2 regions of the Streptomyces sp. NPDC052225 genome follow, and region 2 is predicted to be linked to the other one. Evidence: predicted binding sites of a transcription regulator. Region 2 holds the regulator's gene; the other holds the start of a gene.

Region 1 (9,846 bases), on a different contig from region 2:
ACGACTGGATGATGGCGTTCAAGCAGGGCGGCCACCGCAAGCAGGTCGGCGAGTTCCTCGACTACGTGTACAGCCCGAAGAACGTCCTCGCGTTCTCCCGCGAGTACACCCTCGCGCCGGTCACCGTCTCGGCCTCCGAGACGATGGCCGCCTCGGCCCGCGACAAGGACATCCGGCCGTTCATCGACGAGCTCAGCGGCGCCACGTTCTACCCGGCGAACAAGACGTCCTGGCCGCAGGTCAGCGCCGACATCAAGGCGCAGATCGGCACGGCCGTCTCCGGCTCCGGCAGCGCCGCGGGCGTCCTCGGCCGGATCCAGAACTCCGCGGCGGCCGCGGAAGCCGCCGAGTAGCGTGGCGGGCATGGAGTCTCTGGGCGAACGGGAGAAGGCCGTCCTCGCGTTCGAGGGCCGCGGCTTCGAGTCGCCGGGCGCGAAGGAGCGGGCGATCCGCGAGGAGCTCGACCTGGCCCCGGTCCGCTACTACCAGCTCCTGAACGCGCTGCTCGACGATCCCCGGGCACTGGAGGCGGCGCCGGTCACGGTGAACAGGTTGCGACGTGTCCGGGAGGAGCGGCGGAGCCACCGCTAAGGTCGGTCCCATGGACGCCCTCAGGACCGCCGCCGGCCGGGACGGACTGGCCGCCATCACCGCCCGCCCCCACAAAGCCGTCATCGCGCTCGACTTCGACGGGACCCTCGCCCCGATCGTGCCCGACCCCGACCAGGCCCGCGCCCACCCCGACGCGGTGCCCGCGCTCGCCGCGCTCGCGCCGAAGGTGGCCTCCATCGCGGTGATCACCGGCAGGCCCGCCGGCGTCGCGGTCCGCCACGGCGGCTTCGCGGGCGTGCCCGGCCTCGAACACCTCGTCGTCCTCGGCCACTACGGCGCCGAGCGCTGGGACGCCGTCACGGGCACGGTGCACGCCCCCGCACCGCACCCGGGGGTCGCCGCGGTCCGCTCCGAACTCCCCGGAGTCCTCGCCGAGTCGAACCTCTGGCACGACACGTACATCGAGGAGAAGGGCCGCGCCGTGGCGGTCCACACGCGCCGCGCCCCCGACCCGCAGGGCGCGTTCGAGACGCTCCGCTCACCGCTGTCGGCCCTGGCGGCACGGCACGGCCTGGTGGTCGAACCCGGCCGCATGGTCCTGGAACTGCGCCCCCCGGGCGTCGACAAGGGCGTGGCCCTCACCGAGTACGTACGGGAGGTCGGCGCCGAGTCGGTCCTCTACGCGGGCGACGACCTCGGCGATCTCCCGGCCTTCGCCGCAGTCGAAAAACTCCGCTCGGACGGCATCCCGGGCGTCCTCGTGGCGGCGGACACGGTGATCGCGGAGCTGGCCGAGAGGGCCGACCTGGTTCTGGACGGCCCGGAAGCTGTGGTCCGCATGTTGCGCGATCTGCCCCTTTAGGGGCGCGGGGAGCGGCGCGACCAGCCCCCACGGCGCCGCACCCGGCAGCGATGCCGAGGCCCCGGGGCTCTGCCCCGGACCCCGCTGCCCAATCGCCGCAGGGGCTCACTCGGCCCCCAGCGCCTCCAGCTGCTCCAGGAACCACGGCCCGGGCGGCAACGAGGTGGCGGCGGCAGCCAACCGCTTCGTACGCTCCGCTCGCTCGTCGTCCGGCATGGCCAGCGCGGCGGCCAGCGCCTCCGACGTGCCGGTCACGTCGTACGGGTTGACCACCAGCGCGTCCTCGGCCAGTTCCTCGTACGCGCCCGCCTCCCTCGACAGGACCAGGACGCAGCCGTCGTCCGAGACCACCGGGACCTCCTTCGCGACGAGGTTCATGCCGTCGCGGATCGGGTTGACCAGGGCGACGTCCGCGAGGCGGTACGCGGCGAGGGAGCGGGCGAAGTCGTCCTTCACGTGGAGGATCACCGGGGTCCAAGACGGTGTGCCGTAGCGGGAGTTGATGGACTCGGCGACGCGGGAGACCTCCGCCGTGTAGTCGCGGTAGACCGCCAGGTCCTGCCGGGAGGGATACGCGAACGCCACATGGACGACCTTCTCCCGCCACTCGGGGCGGGTCTCCAGGAGCAACTCGTAGGCGTGCAGGCCGCGGACGATGTTCTTCGACAGTTCCGTGCGGTCCACCCGGACGATCACCTTGCGGTCCTCGCCCACCTGCTCGCGCAGCGCCGCCAGACGCTCGTCCACGTCCGGCCGGTGCGCCCGCTCCCGGAGGAAGTCCGCGTCGGCGCCGAGCCCGTGCACGCCGATCCGCGTGCCGGACGTGCCCCCGAGGATCCGCGTACAGCAGTCGGTGAAGGCGTCCGCCCAGCGGCGGGTCAGAAAGGCCAGCCGGTCCGCGCCGAGCATCCCGCGCAGCAGCTGCTCGGCGATGTCGTCGGGCAGCATCCGGAAGTAGTCGACGGGTGCCCAGGGCGTGTGCGAGAAGTGGCCGATGCGCAGGTCGTCGCGGAGCTCGCGCAGCATGCCGGGGACCAGGGCCAGGTGGTAGTCCTGGACGACGACCGTCGCCCCCGGCGCGGCCTCGTCCGCCAGCGCCTGCGCGAAGGCCCGGTTGTACGCCTCGTACGACGCCCACCGGCGGCGGAACTCGGTGCCGAACGACGGCTCCAGAGGCGTCTGGTACAGCATGTGGTGCACGAACCACAGGACCGAGTTCGCGATCCCGTTGTACGCGTCCGTGTGCACGTCGGCGTCGATGTCCAGCATCCGTACGCCGGGTTCGGTGACCCCGCGCCGCACCGCCTCGCGGTCGCCGTCGCCGAGGGCCGCGCACACCCACAGCTTGTCCTCGACGACGCTCAGGGCGGAGACGAGTCCGCCCCCGCCGCGCTTCGCCTCGACCGAACCGTCGTCGCCGACGGCGTAGGAGACCGGGCCGCGGTTGGACGCGACGAGAACCTCAGCAGCACCATGCGTGGAAGCCATAAGCCGAAACTAGCCCGCCCCGGAAACGCTCAAACGTACGGCCGGGCTCCATCAGGAGCCCGGCCGTACACAACGCCGGCTGCCGCGTCGGCCGCGGCGTCAGTTCCTGCGGGAGCGGACCGCCGCGAGAATCAGCGCGCCGAGCCCGCACAGCGACACGGCGAGGCCGCCGTACAGCAGGGTGTGCGAGTCGGAGCCGGTCTCGGCGAGCTCGGGAGCGGTCGGCTTCGGGGGCGTGGGCCGGGCCTGGACGCGGCCCACGGTGAAGGTGATCGTGCACGACGGGTCGGTGCTGCCCTTGGCGCAGACGCTGCCCGGGATCACCAGGTGACGGGTGACCGTCCTGCCCGGGGTGTTGGGCACCTCGATGTGGACGGGCACCGTGATCTGGCCGTGCGGCGGGACGGTGACCTCCCGGAGGGTGCCGTCCTCGTCGGTGACCTCGGTCTCGCGCGGGGTGTCACCGGGGTTGCGGATGACGACCGGGACGACGAGGTCGCCGGGCGGCGGGTTCAGCGGGAACTCGCCCACGTCGACGATCAGCTGCGGCGGCGTCGGCGGCGCCGGCGGCTCCTCGATGACGGGCGTGATGCCGCACTTCGGGTCCGTGGAGCCGTCCTCGCAGTTGGTGCGCGGGGTGTCGGCGACGATGTTGTTGGTGAGCTTGCCGTCCCCGCCGACCGGGTCCTTGACCTTCACCGAGTACGTGACGGTGGCCGTCTTGCCGGCCGGGATGTCACCGGTGAAATTGATCTTCGGCGCGGTGTAGGAGACGTTCCCGACGCTCGCCTTCGCGTCGTTGTTGTACGTCGCGTCGTCGAGGTTCTCGGTGAGGTCGTCGGTGAACTTCGCGTTCGGGTAGTCGAGCTTGCTGATGTTCTCGGCCTTGACCGTGTACGTCACCGTGTCGCCGGGCCGCACCGTGGCCGGGCTCGCCGTCTTGGTGATCTCCAGGTCGGGGACCGGGACGGACAGCGCGAGCGCCGAGGGGACGTACGTGTCGCCCTTGGTGGAGAAGCTCAGCGTGGTGGAGGTGGCGCCGACCGGGATCGGCTCCGCCTTCACGGCCGCCCGCGAGGAGCCGCCCGAGACGTCGAACTCCTTCGCGTCGATGCTCAGGTTGTTGACCATCTTCGGGTCGAGGGCGCCGTCGTCCTCGGAGATGAAGAAGTTGTTGGTGTTGCCGGTGTGCGACTCGGTGATGTTCTGGCCGCCGACCGCGAACTTGTCGCCCGAGGTGTTCCAGTCGCCCTCGTACGCGGTGACGCTCGCGTGCGGGGTGCCGCTCGTGCGGTAGAAACCGTCGACCGTGACCGTGGTGGCCGGCGACGTGGAGCGCTGGAGGACGTGGCCGCCGTAGACGTACACGTTGCGGCGGTCGGGCGCGTAGGTCTCGTCGGGGCCGTCGTACTTGTAGACGACGGTCATCGACCAGCCCGCGACGCAGCCCTTGCCGGTCGGCGCCCAGATGTCGCCGACGGCGACGGGGACCGGCGCCCCGGTCCCGGTGACCCCGCTGAACAGGCTCGTGACGTCGGCCTCGCCGGTGTAGTAGTGCGGGCCGCTGGTGGTCGCCGGGTCCCGCACCAGGTTCTGCGGGGCGACCTTGGTGGGCGTCGCGCCGGCCACGCCGACCACGGGCACCGCGGCGAGCGGGTCGCCCGGCGAGGGCAGCACGTCCGCGCCGGAGATGTCGCAGCGCTTGAGGGCGGCGCCGCTGGGGCCGCGGTACGTGCCGTCGTTGCCGCCGAAGAAGAGGCGGGCGTAGGCGACCTTCGCGCCCGGCGGGATGGCGACCCGGCCGGTGCTGGAGCCGTAGCCGTCCGTCGTCCCGGCCGTGTTGATCCGCTCCATGACGAACGTGTTGTTGTTGTCCTTGCCCTCGCCGTTCGCTGCGACGGCGCAGCGCGCGGCCATGGTGGCGTCGCCGGTGGGGCAGCCCATGACCGTGTTGCCGATGGTCTTGAAGTCGCCGTAGATCGACTCGTCGTAGCGCTGGGCGAAGGGGGAGATGACGTCCGCTGCGGCCGGGACCGTGGCGGCGCCGACCAGTGAGCCTGTGAGGGCGGCGGTGGCGGCGAAGGCCGCCGTGCCGCGTGCGTATCCCTGTACGTGTCTGAGCCACATAAAGGGCAATTTAGGCAAAAATCATAATCATCCAGTGGTTACGCCACGCGACGCTCCGCATACTCACTGATTTCGGTCATCGGGGGCCGCTCCTCGGTGTCCACCGCGTGCGTCCGCGGCTCGAACCCGTCCTCGCCCCGCTCGAACTGGGTGAGCACCGGCCGCACCAGATGCCCGCGCGCGAGCCGCAGCTGCGCCGTGCGGTAGATCGCCGCCGCCATCCGGCCAAGGGCCTGCCCGTCCTGGTGCCGGTGCTTGCGCACCCCCACGTCCACCTGGGCGAGCGCGTCCAGGCCCACGGTGTGCAGCGCGTCGACGAGGAGGCCGAGCTCCACCCCGTATCCGACGGGGAACGGCAGCTGTTCGAGCAGCGAGCGCCTGGCCGCGTACTCGCCGCCCAACGGCTGGACGAATCCGGCCAGTTGGGGCCAGTGCAGATTGAGGATCGGCCGCGCCATCAGCTCCGTGACCCGGCCGCCCTGGCCGGCCGCGGAACCCAGCGGCCGGTCGTACATGGCCTTGACGAAGTCCACGCCCGGGTCGGTGAGCAGCGGGCCGACGATCCCCGAGACGAAGTCCGCCGAGAACTCCTTCAGATCCGCGTCGACGAAGCAGACGATGTCACCGGACGTGACGAGGAGCGAACGCCACAGCACCTCGCCCTTTCCGGGCCGCGCCGGGATCCGCGGCAGGATCGTGTCCCGGTGCACGACCCGCGCCCCGGCCGCCGCCGCGACCGCCGACGTCCGGTCCGTGGAGCCGGAGTCGATCACGACGAGCTCGTCGACGAGCGGCACGGCCTCCGTCATCAGCTCGCGTCGGATCACGGCGACGATCTCGCCGACCGTCTCCTCCTCGTTGAGCGCGGGCAGTACGACGCTCACGGTCCGGCCCGACGCCCGTTTCGCGGCGATCAGACGGGACAGCGGACGGTCGGCCACGGACCAGGAACGCCCGCTCAGCCAGCGCTCGACCTCTTCCAGCACGGTCAGAGTCCTCCCGTATGTGATCCATCTCGCGGTTCGGACGACTATCTCAAGGGTCCAGGGCGTCGGTTACAGTCTTGAACAAGGCCGGTGACCATCGCATGTCGGGGTCGCCGCCCACGCCTCAGTGCGTGACACACAACCGAATACCGCTCATCCAGAGGGGCAGAGGGATACGGCCCGTTGAAGCCCCGGCAACCCTCCAGCCGGTCTCGTACGACTGTCATCGTCGACGTCGCGGGGCTCCCGGCTAGGGAAGGTGCCAAATCCGTCTCGCGGCGAGGTGCGCCGCGAGGAAGATGAGGAGAAAGGGCCTCGCCTCTCATGGCTGTACAGACTGTCGCCACCGAAACCGCCGCTCCGACCGTTGACCTCGGTCCCGCCGCAGGCCTCTCCTGCCGCGAGTGCGGTGCTCAGTTCCCGCTCGGTCCGATCTTCGCGTGCGTCGAGTGTTTCGGGCCTCTGGAAGTCGCGTACGACCTTCCCGTCGGCGACCCCGAGGCGCTCCGCAAGCAGATCGAGGCGGGCCCGGCCAACATCTGGCGCTACGCCCCCCTCCTGCCGGTCCCGGCCGACGTCGCCGAGAAGCCGAACCTGAACCCGGGCTGGACCAAGCTCGTCAAGGCCGACAACCTCGCCCGCGAACTCGGCGTCGAGCAGGGCAAGTTGTTCGTCAAGGACGACTCCGGCAACCCGACCCACTCCTTCAAGGACCGCGTCGTCGCCCAGGCCATCGAGGCCGCGCGCGCTTTCGGTTTCACGACGCTGTCGTGCTCCTCCACCGGCAACCTGGCCGGGGCCGTCGGCGCCGCCGCCGCCCGCGCCGGCTTCCGCTCGTGCGTGTTCATCCCGCACGACCTGGAGCAGGGCAAGGTCGTCATGGCCGGTGTCTACGGCGGTGACCTCGTCGCCATCGAGGGCAACTACGACGACGTGAACCGCTTCTGCTCCGAGCTCATCGGCGACCCGCTGGGCGAGGGCTGGGGCTTTGTGAACGTGAACCTGCGCCCGTACTACGGCGAGGGCTCCAAGACGCTCGCCTACGAGATCTGCGAGCAGCTGGGCTGGCAGCTCCCGGACCAGCTGGTCATCCCGATCGCGTCGGGTTCGCAGTTCACGAAGATCGACAAGGGCCTCCAGGAGCTGATCAAGCTCGGCCTCGTCGAGGACAAGCCGTACAAGCTCTTCGGCGCCCAGGCCGAGGGGTGCTCGCCGGTCTCGGTGGCGTACAAGGCAGGCACCGACGTCGTACGGCCGCAGAAGCCGAACACGATCGCCAAGTCCCTTGCGATCGGGAACCCGGCCGACGGCCCCTACGTCCTCGACATCGCCCGCCGCACCGGCGGCGCCGTGGAGGACGTGAACGACGAGCAGGTCGTGGACGCCATCAAGCTGCTCGCGCAGACCGAGGGCATCTTCGCCGAGACGGCGGGCGGCGTGACGCTCGGCGTCACGAAGAAGCTGATCGAGGCGGGGCTCATCGACCCGTCCCTCACCACGGTCGTCCTGAACACCGGTGACGGGCTCAAGACCCTCGACGCGGTTGCCGATTCGTCCCAGGCGACCGCCACGATCCGGCCGAGCCTCGACGCGTTCCGCGACGCCGGCCTCGCCGCCGACCACTGAGCCAACCGAACTTGTAGGAACGGGAGTCACCCAGCCATGAGCGTCAACGTCCGTATTCCGACCATCCTGCGCACCTACACCGGCGGCCAGGCCGAGGTCCCCGCCGAGGGCGCCACGCTCTCCGAGGTCATCGCCGACCTGGAGAAGAACCACACCGGGATCGCCGCCCGCGTCCTGGACGACCAGGGCAAGCTGCGCCGCTTCGTGAACGTCTACGTGAACGACGACGACGTCCGCTTCGAGCAGGGCCTGGAGACGGCGACGCCGGACGGCGCGGGCGTCTCGATCATTCCGGCCGTCGCCGGCGGCTGATCTTTCGCCGATCTGCTCAGAGTTACGTGAATTGCCCCCTCCGCAAGAGAAGCGGAGGGGGCAATTCTGCATGGTTGAGCGCGGTACAGTTGGGGAAGCTGCTTCGTTTCGGTACGTGGCGCATGACGGGCGCATATGAGTTCTCGCCCGACGCCCGCCAAGAAGTAGCCAAAGTGCGCAGCCCTTTCGGGCCCTTTATGGCATTTATGCGGCCCGACTTGCCCCGGGATCTGTCCAGTTGGCCCGTTTTCCCCGATCGTGCGTGCCCAGAATTCTCGTCCGACTGACCTGTTGCAGACGGCAGTTGGGCAGATACATTCAGCCGCGGTCGACGCGTTCCGGCGCACACCCCCAAACCCTTTGGGGCGTGAGGTCTGACCCGGGACCGCGAAGTGCGGTCTCGCGCAAGGGCCAGTAATAGGGGAGTTAGGCATGGCTCAGGGCACCGTCAAGTGGTTCAACGCGGAGAAGGGGTACGGCTTCATCGCGGTCGACGGTGGTGCGGATGTATTCGTCCACTACAGCGCGATTCAGATGGACGGCTACCGCACCCTCGAAGAGGGTCAGCGAGTGGAATTCGAGATCTCGCAGGGCCAGAAGGGGCCGCAGGCCGACATGGTCCGCCTGGCCGCCGGCTGAAGCGCGCGCGTCCGACTGAAAGCTTCGTACGTCGCACGTCCATGGAGGGTCCGTCTCCCGGTCATCGGGGACGGGCCCTTCGTGCTGCCCACCTGCGGTTCTGGTAGACGGCCTTGCACTCGTGGGGGTCGAGTGCTAATCATTGGCTTAGCACTCTCCCCGTGAGAGTGACAGAACTTGGATCGAGTCGGTGAGGCTCGCAGGCCGGGTGGGGCAAGGAACCACAAGGGCTGCAGGCCGTCCGTCGCGGGCACCTGCACGGTCCGTTTGCGTTTCCACCCCGTCCGGGAGGACCACTTCACATGGCCAAGATCATCGCGTTCGACGAGGAGGCACGGCGCGGCCTCGAGCGCGGCATGAACCAGCTCGCCGACGCCGTCAAGGTGACCCTGGGCCCCAAGGGTCGCAACGTCGTCCTCGAGAAGAAGTGGGGCGCCCCCACGATCACCAACGATGGTGTGTCCATCGCCAAGGAGATCGAGCTCGAGGACCCGTACGAGAAGATCGGCGCCGAGCTGGTCAAGGAGGTCGCGAAGAAGACGGACGACGTCGCCGGTGACGGCACGACGACCGCGACCGTCCTGGCCCAGGCCCTGGTGCGCGAGGGTCTGCGCAACGTGGCCGCCGGTGCCAACCCGATGGCCCTCAAGCGTGGCATCGAGAAGGCCGTCGAGGCCGTCTCCGCCGCCCTGCTCGAGCAGGCCAAGGATGTCGAGACCAAGGAGCAGATCGCTTCCACGGCCTCCATCTCCGCCGCCGACACCCAGATCGGCGAGCTCATCGCCGAGGCCATGGACAAGGTCGGCAAGGAAGGCGTCATCACCGTCGAGGAGTCCCAGACCTTCGGTCTGGAGCTGGAGCTCACCGAGGGTATGCGCTTCGACAAGGGCTACATCTCGGCGTACTTCGCCACCGACATGGAGCGTATGGAGGCGTCGCTCGACGACCCGTACATCCTCATCGTCAACTCGAAGATCGGCAACGTGAAGGACCTCCTTCCGCTGCTCGAGAAGGTCATGCAGTCCGGCAAGCCGCTGCTGATCATCGCCGAGGACGTCGAGGGCGAGGCCCTGTCGACCCTGGTCGTCAACAAGATCCGTGGCACCTTCAAGTCCGTCGCCGTCAAGGCCCCGGGCTTCGGTGACCGCCGCAAGGCCATGCTCGGCGACATCGCCATCCTCACCGGTGGCACCGTCATCTCCGAGGAGGTCGGCCTCAAGCTGGAGAACGCCGGTCTCGACCTGCTCGGCCGCG
Region 2 (9,846 bases):
CGGTGGCCCTGCATCAGTGCCGCGAGGCGGGCCAGGTTCGACTCCAGCCAGTCCTTCGCGCGGGTCGTCTCGCGGAGGTTGGCCACCATCAGGTTGATGTTGTCCTTGAGCTCGGCGACCTCGCCCTGGGTCTCCACGGTGATGGAGCGGGACATGTCGCCTGAGGTCACCGCGGAGGCGACCTCGGCGATGGCGCGCACCTGTGTGGTCAGGTTCGAGGCCAGCTCGTTCACGTTCGTCGTCAGGCGCTTCCAGGTGCCGTACACGCCCTCGACCCGCGCCTGGCCGCCGAGCTGTCCCTCGGAGCCGACCTCGCGGGCCACGCGGGTGACCTCGGAGGAGAAGGAGGAGAGCGTGTCGACCATCGTGTTGATGGTCGTCTTGAGTTCGAGGATCTCGCCGCGCGCGTCGACGTCGATCTTCTTGGACAGGTCGCCCTGCGCCACCGCGGTGGCGACCTGCGCGATGTTGCGCACTTGGGAAGTCAGGTTGTCCGCCATGTAGTTGACGTTGTCGGTCAGGTCCTTCCAGACGCCTGACACGCCGTGCACGGTTGCACGCCCGCCGAGGCGGCCGTCGGTGCCCACCTCGCGGGCCACGCGGGTCACCTCGTCGGCGAATCCCCGTAGCTGCTCCACCATCGTGTTGACGGTGTCCTTCAGTTCGAGGATCTCACCGCGCGCGTCGACCGAGATCTTCTTCGACAGGTCGCCCTGGGCCACGGCGGTGGTGACCTGGGCGATGTTGCGGACCTGCGAGGTCAGGTTCGACGCCATGAAGTTGACGTTGTCGGTGAGGTCCTTCCAGACGCCGGAGACCCCGCGGACCTGGGCCTGGCCGCCCAGGTTTCCTTCCGTGCCGACCTCGCGGGCGACGCGGGTGACCTCGTCGGCGAAGGCGGAGAGCTGGTCGACCATCGTGTTGATCGTCGACTTCAGTTCGAGGATCTCGCCCTTCGCCTCGACGGTGATCTTCTTGCCGAGGTCGCCCTGTGCCACGGCCGTCGACACGAGCGCGATGTTGCGGACCTGGGACGTCAGGTTGTCCGCCATGAAGTTGACGTTGTCGGTGAGGTCCTTCCAGACGCCGGAGACGCCGCGGACCTGGGCGCGGCCGCCCAACTGGCCTTCGGTGCCGACCTCGCGGGCGACGCGGGTGACCTCGTCGGCGAAGGCGGAGAGCTGGTCGACCATCGTGTTGATCGTCGACTTGAGTTCGAGGATCTCGCCCTGCGCGTCGACGGTGATCTTCTGGCTCAGGTCGCCGTTGGCCACGGCGGTGGTGACCTGGGCGATGTTGCGGACCTGCGAGGTCAGGTTCGACGCCATGAAGTTGACGTTGTCGGTGAGGTCCTTCCAGACGCCGGAGACGCCGCGGACCTGGGCGCGCCCGCCCAACTGGCCCTCCGTGCCGACCTCGCGGGCCACGCGCGTGACCTCGTCGGCGAAGGCGGAGAGCTGGTCGACCATCGTGTTCACGGTCAGCTTCAGTTCGAGCAGCTCGCCCGTCGCCTCGATCGTCACCGTGCGCGTCAGGTCACCCCGCGCCACCGCCGTCGTCACGAGTGCGATGTCGCGGACCTGAGCGGTCAGGCGCGAGGCCATCGTGTTGACGGCCTCCGTGACATCGCGCCAACTCCCGGACAGGCCCTGGGCCTTGGCGCGGCCGCCGAGGCGGCCCTCGGTGCCGACCTCGCGCGCGACGCGGGTCACCTCCCCGGTGAACAGGGAGAGCTGGTCCACCATCTTGTTGACGGCGCCGCCCAACCTCCGTAGATCCCCGCGGAGTTGACGTGTGCCGTCGTGCAGATCGACGCGCTGGGTCAGGTCGCCGCCCGCCACCGCGTCGAGCACCCGCGTGGCGTTGGCCGCCGGGGCGACCAGCGCGCCGATGATGGTGTTGACGTCGTGGATCCGGGTCGCCCAGCCGCCCTGGCCCGGGCTCGCCTCAAGGCGTTCGTCGAGACGCCCGTGACGGACGATCTCCCGGCGCACCCGCGTCAGTTCGACGTTGTAGTGGGTGCTGCGGTCAATGATCTGGTTGAAGACCGCGCCGAGCTCACCCACCAGGCCGTCACCGCTGTCCGGGACCCGGATGAAGTTCCCGTCGCGGGCGGCCGTCATCGCGGCAAGGAGCGCACGGAGGTCGGAGGTCCGGATCACCTCACCCGGGGGTGCGACCACCGCCTGACCCGATGTCCCGTTCGAAACCGCCCTCTTCGGTGCAGGCTTGGCACTGTTCTCACTCATAGCGGCCCACTTCGGTAACTCGGCGCTTATGGGCGCGGTCAGTCTGTCACTCTGAGCGTGTCGCCCGAGGCGTCTTTGCCACAACTGCTCTGGAGCCGAAAAGTGGGGTCGATTCCTGTCCAGCGGGAAACCGCCGCCTTCGCCGCCGACCTGCCGGACCACTCGCACGAAGGGCACGCAGGACCGGTGGAGGCGCGCACCTCGCTGCCCGGGAACCAACTGGCCCCCGCCGCGGCCCGGCGTTTCGTCCGCGCGACGCTCGACGGCTGGGCGGAGGCCGAACCGCCCGGGGCGGAAGGGGCCGTCGACCGGCTGGCCGACGACGCCGTGGTCATCGTCAGCGAACTCGTCACGAACGCCGTCGTGCACGCCGGCACCAGCGTCGACGTCCTGTGCCACCTGACCGGCGCCGCCCTCGTCATCGAGGTCACCGACCACCATCCGGCGCGCGCCCTGCGGGGCGAACACCCGGGCCGCGCACCGGACATGCCCGAGTACGGGCGCGGCCTGCGCCTCGTCGCGTCGCTCTCCGAGTCGTGGGGCATCACGTACAGGACCGGCACCAAGACCGTCTGGGCCCGGCTGCCCGCCGCGGGCACCGAGCTGCCCGCGGCCGAGGCCGACCCGCAGTCCACGACCCGTGCCCTCCAGCGCGGCCTGCACGCCACGGAGTTCCTCGCGCCGCCGCCCCGGCGCGCCCCCGACCGGGACTGGGTCAACCGCGGCGCCCTCTCGTTCCTCGCCGAGGCCTCCGACATGCTCGCCGGGCAGCTCGACGTCGACATGGTCGCCGCCCTCGTCGGCCAGCTCCTCGTCCCGCGGCTCGCGGACTGGTGCGCGGTCTGGTTCTACGACGAGGAGGGCCGCGGCATGCCGGGACCCGTCGAGCCCGACACCCGCGGCACCGGCGCCATGCCGCCGCCCCGCCTCGCCCGCGTCTGGCACTCCCACGAGGGCCGCATCGAGGAACTCCGCCGGCTCCTGGAGAAGGAACCGCCGCGGCTGCCCGACAGCCCGCACTCCGCCCCCGTCGCCGTGCCCTGGCCCTTCGCGACGCAGGGTGAGACCGGGGCCGCGCTCGCCTACCGGCTCTCCGCGGGCGGCCGGGCGCTCGGCATCCTGCTCATCGGCCGCGCCGGGCTGCCGCACTTCCCCGACGAGGTCACCGGGCTCGTCGAGGACTTCAGCCGCCGCGTCGCGCTGGCCGTCAGCGCGGCCCGCCGCTTCACCCGGCAGGCCACCATCAGCCGCATCCTCCAGCGCGGCCTGCTGCCGTCCGCCATCGCCGAGATCCCCGGCATGAAGAGCGCTCTCGTGTACGAGCCGAGGGAGGCGGGCGGCCCCGGCGGCGACTTCTACGACGTGTTCCCCGCGAGCGACGGCCGCTGGTGCTTCGCGCTCGGCGACGTCCAGGGCAAGGGCCCCGAGGCCGCCGTGGTGATCGGTCTCGCCCGGCCCTGGCTGCGGCTGCTCGCCCGCGAGGGCTACCCCGTCGCCCAGGTCCTCGACCGGCTCAACCGGCTGCTGCTCGACGACGCCACCGAGGCCGCCGACTCCGCCGCCCGCGCGCTCGCGGCCGCCGCCGGCGGACAGGGCGTGCCGCCCGAGGGCTCGTCCGCCCGCTTCCTCTCGCTGCTCTACGGCGAACTGACGCCCACCGAGTCGGGCGTGACCTGCACGCTCGCCTCCGCCGGGCACCCGCTGCCGCTGCTGATGCGGCCGGGCGGCGAGGTCGTCCCCGCGGCCGGGCCGCAGATGCTGCTCGGGGTCGTCGACGACCCGGACTACACGAGCGAGACGTTCGAGATGCTCACCGGCGACACCCTGCTGTGCGTCACCGACGGGGTGACGGAGCGGCGCCGCGGACACCTCCAGTTCGACGACGCCGACGGGCTCGCGCACGCCCTCGCCGGGTGCGCAGGGCTGACCGCGCCGCTGGTCGCGGAGCGCATCCGGCGCCTCGTGCACGCCTTCGCGGACAGCCCGCCCGACGACGATCTGGCGCTGCTCGTGCTCCAGGCGCAGTGAGCGGCGCTGCGGATTTCCCGGAGGCGGGACAATGGGTCCATGCCTTCCGCACTCCCCGACGGTGAGCCCGTACCCGACGACGGCTCGCTGCCCCCCTCGGCCCTCGCCGACGCCGCGTCGCGTCCGCTCGGCTTCTACCTGCACGTCCCGTACTGCGCCACGCGCTGCGGCTACTGCGACTTCAACACGTACACGGCGACCGAGCTGCGCGGCAGCGGCGGTGTGCTCGCGTCCCGGGACAACTACGCGGACCAGGTCGTCGACGAGGTGCGGCTCGCCCGCAAGGTACTCGGCGACGACCCGCGCCCCGTGCGGACCGTGTTCGTCGGAGGCGGTACGCCGACGCTGCTCGCCGCCTCCGATCTCGTACGGATGCTGAAGGCGATCCGGGACGAGTTCGGGCTCGCGGACGACGCGGAGGTGACGACCGAGGCGAACCCGGAGTCGGTCGACCCGGCGTATCTGGAGGAGCTGCGGGCCGGGGGCTTCAACCGGGTGTCGTTCGGCATGCAGAGCGCGCGGCAGCACGTCCTGAAGGTCCTCGACCGTACGCACACGCCGGGGCGGCCCGAGGCGTGCGTCGCCGAGGCGCGGGCGGCCGGGTTCGAGCACGTGAACCTGGATCTGATCTACGGGACGCCGGGGGAGACCGACGACGACTGGCGGGCGTCCCTCGACGCGGCGCTCGGGGCGGGGCCCGACCATGTGTCGGCGTACGCGCTGATCGTGGAGGAGGGCACGCAGCTCGCCCGGCGGATTCGGCGGGGCGAGGTGCCGATGACCGACGACGACGTGCACGCCGACCGGTATCTGATCGCGGACGAGGTGCTCTCGGGGGCCGGGTTCGACTGGTACGAGGTGTCGAACTGGGCCACGTCCGAGGCGGGGCGGTGTCTGCACAACGAGCTGTACTGGCGGGGGGCCGACTGGTGGGGGGCCGGGCCCGGGGCGCACTCGCATGTGGGCGGGGTGCGGTGGTGGAACGTGAAGCATCCCGGGGCGTATGCCGCTGCTCTGGGTGCGGGGAGGTCGCCCGGGGCGGGGCGGGAGGTGCTGGCCGACGAGGACCGGCGGGTCGAGCGGATTCTGCTTGAGCTGCGGCTCAAGGAGGGGTGTCCGTTGTCGTTGCTGCGGGAGGCGGGGCTCGCGGCCGCGCGGAAGGCGTTGGGGGAGGGGCTGTTGGAGGCCGGGCCGTTCGGGGAGGGGCGGGCTGTGCTGACGTTGCGGGGGCGGTTGTTGGCGGATGGGGTCGTGCGGGAGCTGGTGGACTGAGGCTGGGCTGGGCCGGGCTGCTGGGCGGGGGCCTGACGGGAGCGCTCGCCCCGCGCTGGGGGCCGCCTTGCCCACCGTGCCGCCCTAGGCGGCAGATTGCCCAAGGCTCGGGCGGCGGGGTCACGCCGTGACGAAGTCGATGAGTTCTTCCACTCGGCCCAGGAGTTCGGGTTCCAGGTCCTTGTACGTGCGGACCCGGGACAGGATGTGCTGCCAGGCCTCGCCCGTGTTCGCCACGCGCCAGCCGAGCGCGCGGCACACGCCCGTCTTCCAGTCCTGGCCGTGCGGGACGCGGGGCCACGCCTCGATGCCCACCGACGACGGCTTCACCGCCTCCCAGATGTCGATGTAGGGGTGGCCCACGACCAGGGCGTGTTCGCTCGTCACCGACTGGGCGATCCGCCATTCCTTGGTGCCGGGGACCAGGTGGTCGACCAGGACGCCGAGGCGGGCGTCGGGGCCCGGCGCGAAGTCGGCGACGATCGCCGGGAGGTCGTCGACGCCCTCGAGGAACTCGACCGCCACGCCCTCGATGCGCAGGTCGTCGCCCCAGACCCGCTCGATGAGCTCCGCGTCGTGCTTGCCCTCGACGTAGATGCGTCCGGCCCGGGCCACCCGGGCGCGGGCGCCCGGCAGCGCCACCGAACCGGAGGCGGTGCGCGTGGGGCGCACGGGCGCTGCCGCCGTCGGGCGCACCAGCGTGACGACCTTGCCCTCCAGGAGGAAACCGCGCGGCTCCATCGGGAACACGCGCTGCTTGCCGAAGCGGTCCTCCAGCGTCACCGTCGGCCCCTGCGCCGTCTTCTCCACGCGGATCACGGCTCCGCAGTAGCCGGTGGTGACCTCTTCGACGACGAGGTCCGGCTCGGCCGGTACCTCGGGCACCGGCTTGTTCCGCTTCCAGGGGGGAGTGAGGTCGGCGTGGGAGTACTGGCGCATTTGGCCGACGATATGAGAAGCCGGGGCGCCCGTCCTAGGACACGCCGAAGCGGGTCGCCAGTGCGGCGCGCTGCTCGCGGACAAAGCCCGCATTCACCACGGATCCGTGTCCGGGGACGTAGCGTGCGTCCTCGCCGCCGAGTTCGAGGAGCCGGTCGAGCGCGGCCGGCCAGTGGCGGGGCGCCGCGTCCGAGCCCGCCTGCGGCTCGCCGGACTCCTCGACCAGGTCGCCGCAGAAGACGATCTCCGGGGTGCCGGCCGCGCCGGGCACGAGGACGACGAGGTCGTGGCCGCTGTGCGCCGGGCCGACGTTCGCGAGCAGCACCTGGAGGCCGCCGCCCAGGTCGAGCGTCCACTCCCCGCACACCCGGTGGTGCGGCGTGACGAGCAGGTCGGCCGCATCGGCCGCCGCGTCCGGGCCGAGGCCGTTGCGTACGGCACTGGCGCGCACCGCGTCCGCTCCGTGCGCGAAGACGGTGTCGATGCCCACGGCCCCGTACACCTCGACACCCGCGAACGCGGCCGTGCCGAAGACATGGTCGAAGTGCGGGTGCGTGAGCGCGATGTGCGTCACTCTCCCGTGTTCGGTCAGGAGGCGCTGGGCGTCCGCGCGCAGCTGGGAGCCTTCACGCAGTGAGGATCCGGTGTCGATCAGCAGGGCGGCGCCGTCCCCCACGACGAGGCCGGTCGTGCAGTCCCAGCCGGGCAGCCGGACCCGCCCCACGCGCGGGGCCAGCTCCTCCCAGCCCGCCGCTGCCCAGTCGATACGTACGTCACGTTCCATGCGTACGACGCTAGCGGCCTTGCCGGGGCCGTACCTCACGGCCGTACACTGAGGCGGGGACGACTGGCACTCACCCGTAGCGAGTGCCAAATAGGACGTTCGAGAAGATCACGACGGGAAGCCGCTGGAGGTGTGCGCCGATGCTCAGTGAACGCAGGCTCGAAGTGCTGCGCGCCATCGTCCAGGACTATGTCGGGACCGAGGAGCCCGTGGGCTCCAAGGCGCTCACGGAGCGGCACCGCCTCGGCGTCTCGCCGGCGACGGTGCGCAACGACATGGCCGCCCTGGAGGACGAGGGATACATCGCCCAGCCGCACACCAGTGCCGGGCGCATCCCGACCGACAAGGGGTACCGCCTCTTCGTCGACAAGCTCACGAACGTGAAGCCGATGACCGCTCCCGAGCGGCGCGCCGTCCAGAACTTCCTGGAGGGCGCCGTCGACCTCGACGACGTCGTCGGGCGGACCGTGCGGCTGCTCGCGCAGCTCACCCGGCAGGTCGCGATCGTCCAGTACCCGTCCCTGACCAGGTCCACCGTGCGCCATGTCGAGCTGCTCTCGCTGGCGCCCGCCCGTGTGATGCTCGTGCTGATCACGGACACTGGGCGCGTCGAACAGCGGATGGTCGACTGCCCGGCGCCGTTCGGCGAATCGCCTCTGGCGGATCTGCGCGCCCGGCTCAACAGCCGGGTCGCGGGCCGCCGCTTCGCCGACGTACCGCAGCTGGTGCAGGATCTGCCGGAGGCCTTCGAGGCGGAGGACCGCGGCACGGTCTCGACGGTGCTCTCCACTCTTCTGGAGACGCTCGTCGAGGAGTCCGAGGAGCGGCTGATGATCGGCGGCACCGCCAATCTCACCCGCTTCGGACATGACTTTCCCCTCACCATCCGGCCCGTCCTCGAGGCCCTTGAGGAGCAGGTCGTGCTCCTCAAGTTGCTTGGTGAGGTGGGGGATTCGGGCATGGCCGTACGGATCGGTCACGAGAACGCACACGAGGGACTCAACTCCACGTCCGTCGTGTCGGTCGGCTACGGTTCGGGCGGCGAGGCAGTCGCCAAGCTCGGTGTCGTCGGACCGACACGCATGGATTACCCGGGAACGATGGGAGCAGTACGCGCAGTGGCACGTTACGTCGGACAGATCCTGGCGGAGTCGTAAGTGGCCACGGACTACTACGCCGTACTCGGCGTGCGCCGCGACGCTTCCCAGGACGAGATCAAGAAGGCTTTTCGGAGGCTCGCGCGCGAGCTGCACCCGGACGTGAATCCGGATCCGAAGACCCAGGAGCGGTTCAAGGAGATCAACGCCGCCTACGAGGTGCTCTCCGACCCGCAGAAGAAGCAGGTCTACGACCTCGGGGGCGACCCCCTGTCGCAATCCGGCGGAGGCGGGGCCGGAGGCTTCGGCGCCGGTGGGTTCGGGAACTTCTCGGACATCATGGACGCGTTCTTCGGTACGGCGTCGCAGCGTGGGCCCCGGTCCCGTACGCGCCGTGGCCAGGACGCCATGATCCGGCTCGAGGTCGAGCTGGACGAGGCCGCCTTCGGGACCACCAAGGACATCCAGGTCGACACCGCTGTGGTGTGCACGACCTGCAGCGGTGAGGGCGCGGCGCCCGGGACCTCCGCCCAGACCTGTGACATGTGTCGCGGGCGCGGCGAGGTCTCGCAGGTCACGCGGTCCTTCCTCGGCCAGGTCATGACCTCGCGGCCGTGTCCGCAGTGCCAGGGATTCGGGACCGTGGTTCCGACGCCCTGCCCCGAGTGCGCCGGTGACGGCCGCATCCGGTCGCGGCGGACGCTGACGGTGAAGATCCCGGCCGGTGTGGACAACGGGACGCGGATCCAGCTCGCCGGTGAGGGCGAGGTCGGTCCCGGTGGCGGGCCCGCCGGTGACCTCTACGTCGAGATCCACGAGCTGCCCCACCCCACGTTCCAGCGGCGCGGCGACGATCTGCACTGCACGGTGACGATCCCGATGACCGCGGCGGCCCTCGGTACGAAGGTGCCGCTGGAGACGCTCGACGGGCTCGAGGAGATCGACATCCGGCCGGGCACGCAGTCCGGCCAGTCGGTGCCGCTGCACGGGCGCGGTGTCACGCATCTGCGGGGCGGCGGCCGTGGCGACCTCATCGTGCACGTCGAGGTCACGACGCCGCAGAAGCTCGATCCCGAGCAGGAGCGGTTGCTGCGGGAGCTGGCGAAGTTGCGGGGCGAGGAGCGGCCCACGGGGCAGTTCCAGCCGGGGCAGCAGGGGTTGTTCTCGCGGTTGAAGGATGCGTTCAACGGGCGTTGAGCTTGTGTCTTGCGGGGCCTGGGGTTTTTCCCCGGGCCCCGTTTTTTTGCGGCTGATGGGGTGGGGGTGCCGTGCGTTGCCGGGTGCTGCGCCGTCGTGGTTGCGCGCGCCGTTCCCCGCGCCCCTTTGGGGCGCCTGTGCAGCCGGAATGGGTCGATTCGGTTGTCCGTACGGGACGTGGCACGATGCGGGCATGTCCTCCGCACTGACCGATCTCTGCCACTATCCGATCGTGCAGGCCCCCATGGCGGGCGGCGCCTCCTGTCCCGCGCTCGTGGCC

The links. Region 2 encodes HrcA, which represses chaperone genes, less so after heat shock. Its sites were predicted from a motif close to TTNGCACTCNGNNNNNCNGAGTGCNAA; they were not measured.
Region 1: a site for HrcA is predicted at 8,740-8,766, ahead of groL (chaperonin GroEL). Genes of this name have one in related genera too.

What each region holds. Positions count from the first base shown of each region.
Region 1 covers NZ_JBFAVD010000003.1:148,075-157,920, forward strand. The annotation lists gene AB0L37_RS06320 (extracellular solute-binding protein) at 1-353, shown strand, start outside; gene AB0L37_RS06325 (DUF3263 domain-containing protein) at 364-591, shown strand; gene otsB (trehalose-phosphatase) at 602-1,414, shown strand; gene AB0L37_RS06335 (trehalose-6-phosphate synthase) at 1,520-2,902, opposite strand; gene AB0L37_RS06340 (isopeptide-forming domain-containing fimbrial protein) at 3,002-5,029, opposite strand; gene AB0L37_RS06345 (glucosyl-3-phosphoglycerate synthase) at 5,068-6,015, opposite strand; SAM riboswitch class I at 6,166-6,321, shown strand; gene thrC (threonine synthase) at 6,340-7,641, shown strand; gene AB0L37_RS06355 (MoaD/ThiS family protein) at 7,678-7,953, shown strand; gene AB0L37_RS06360 (cold-shock protein) at 8,386-8,592, shown strand; gene groL (chaperonin GroEL) at 8,895-9,846, shown strand, end outside.
Region 2 covers NZ_JBFAVD010000011.1:85,486-95,331, reverse strand. The annotation lists gene AB0L37_RS18300 (HAMP domain-containing protein) at 1-2,123, opposite strand, end outside; gene AB0L37_RS18295 (SpoIIE family protein phosphatase) at 2,352-4,277, shown strand; gene hemW (radical SAM family heme chaperone HemW) at 4,317-5,549, shown strand; gene AB0L37_RS18285 (DUF3097 domain-containing protein) at 5,670-6,488, opposite strand; gene AB0L37_RS18280 (MBL fold metallo-hydrolase) at 6,523-7,272, opposite strand; gene hrcA (heat-inducible transcriptional repressor HrcA) at 7,413-8,429, shown strand; gene dnaJ (molecular chaperone DnaJ) at 8,430-9,566, shown strand; gene AB0L37_RS18265 (nitronate monooxygenase) at 9,760-9,846, shown strand, end outside.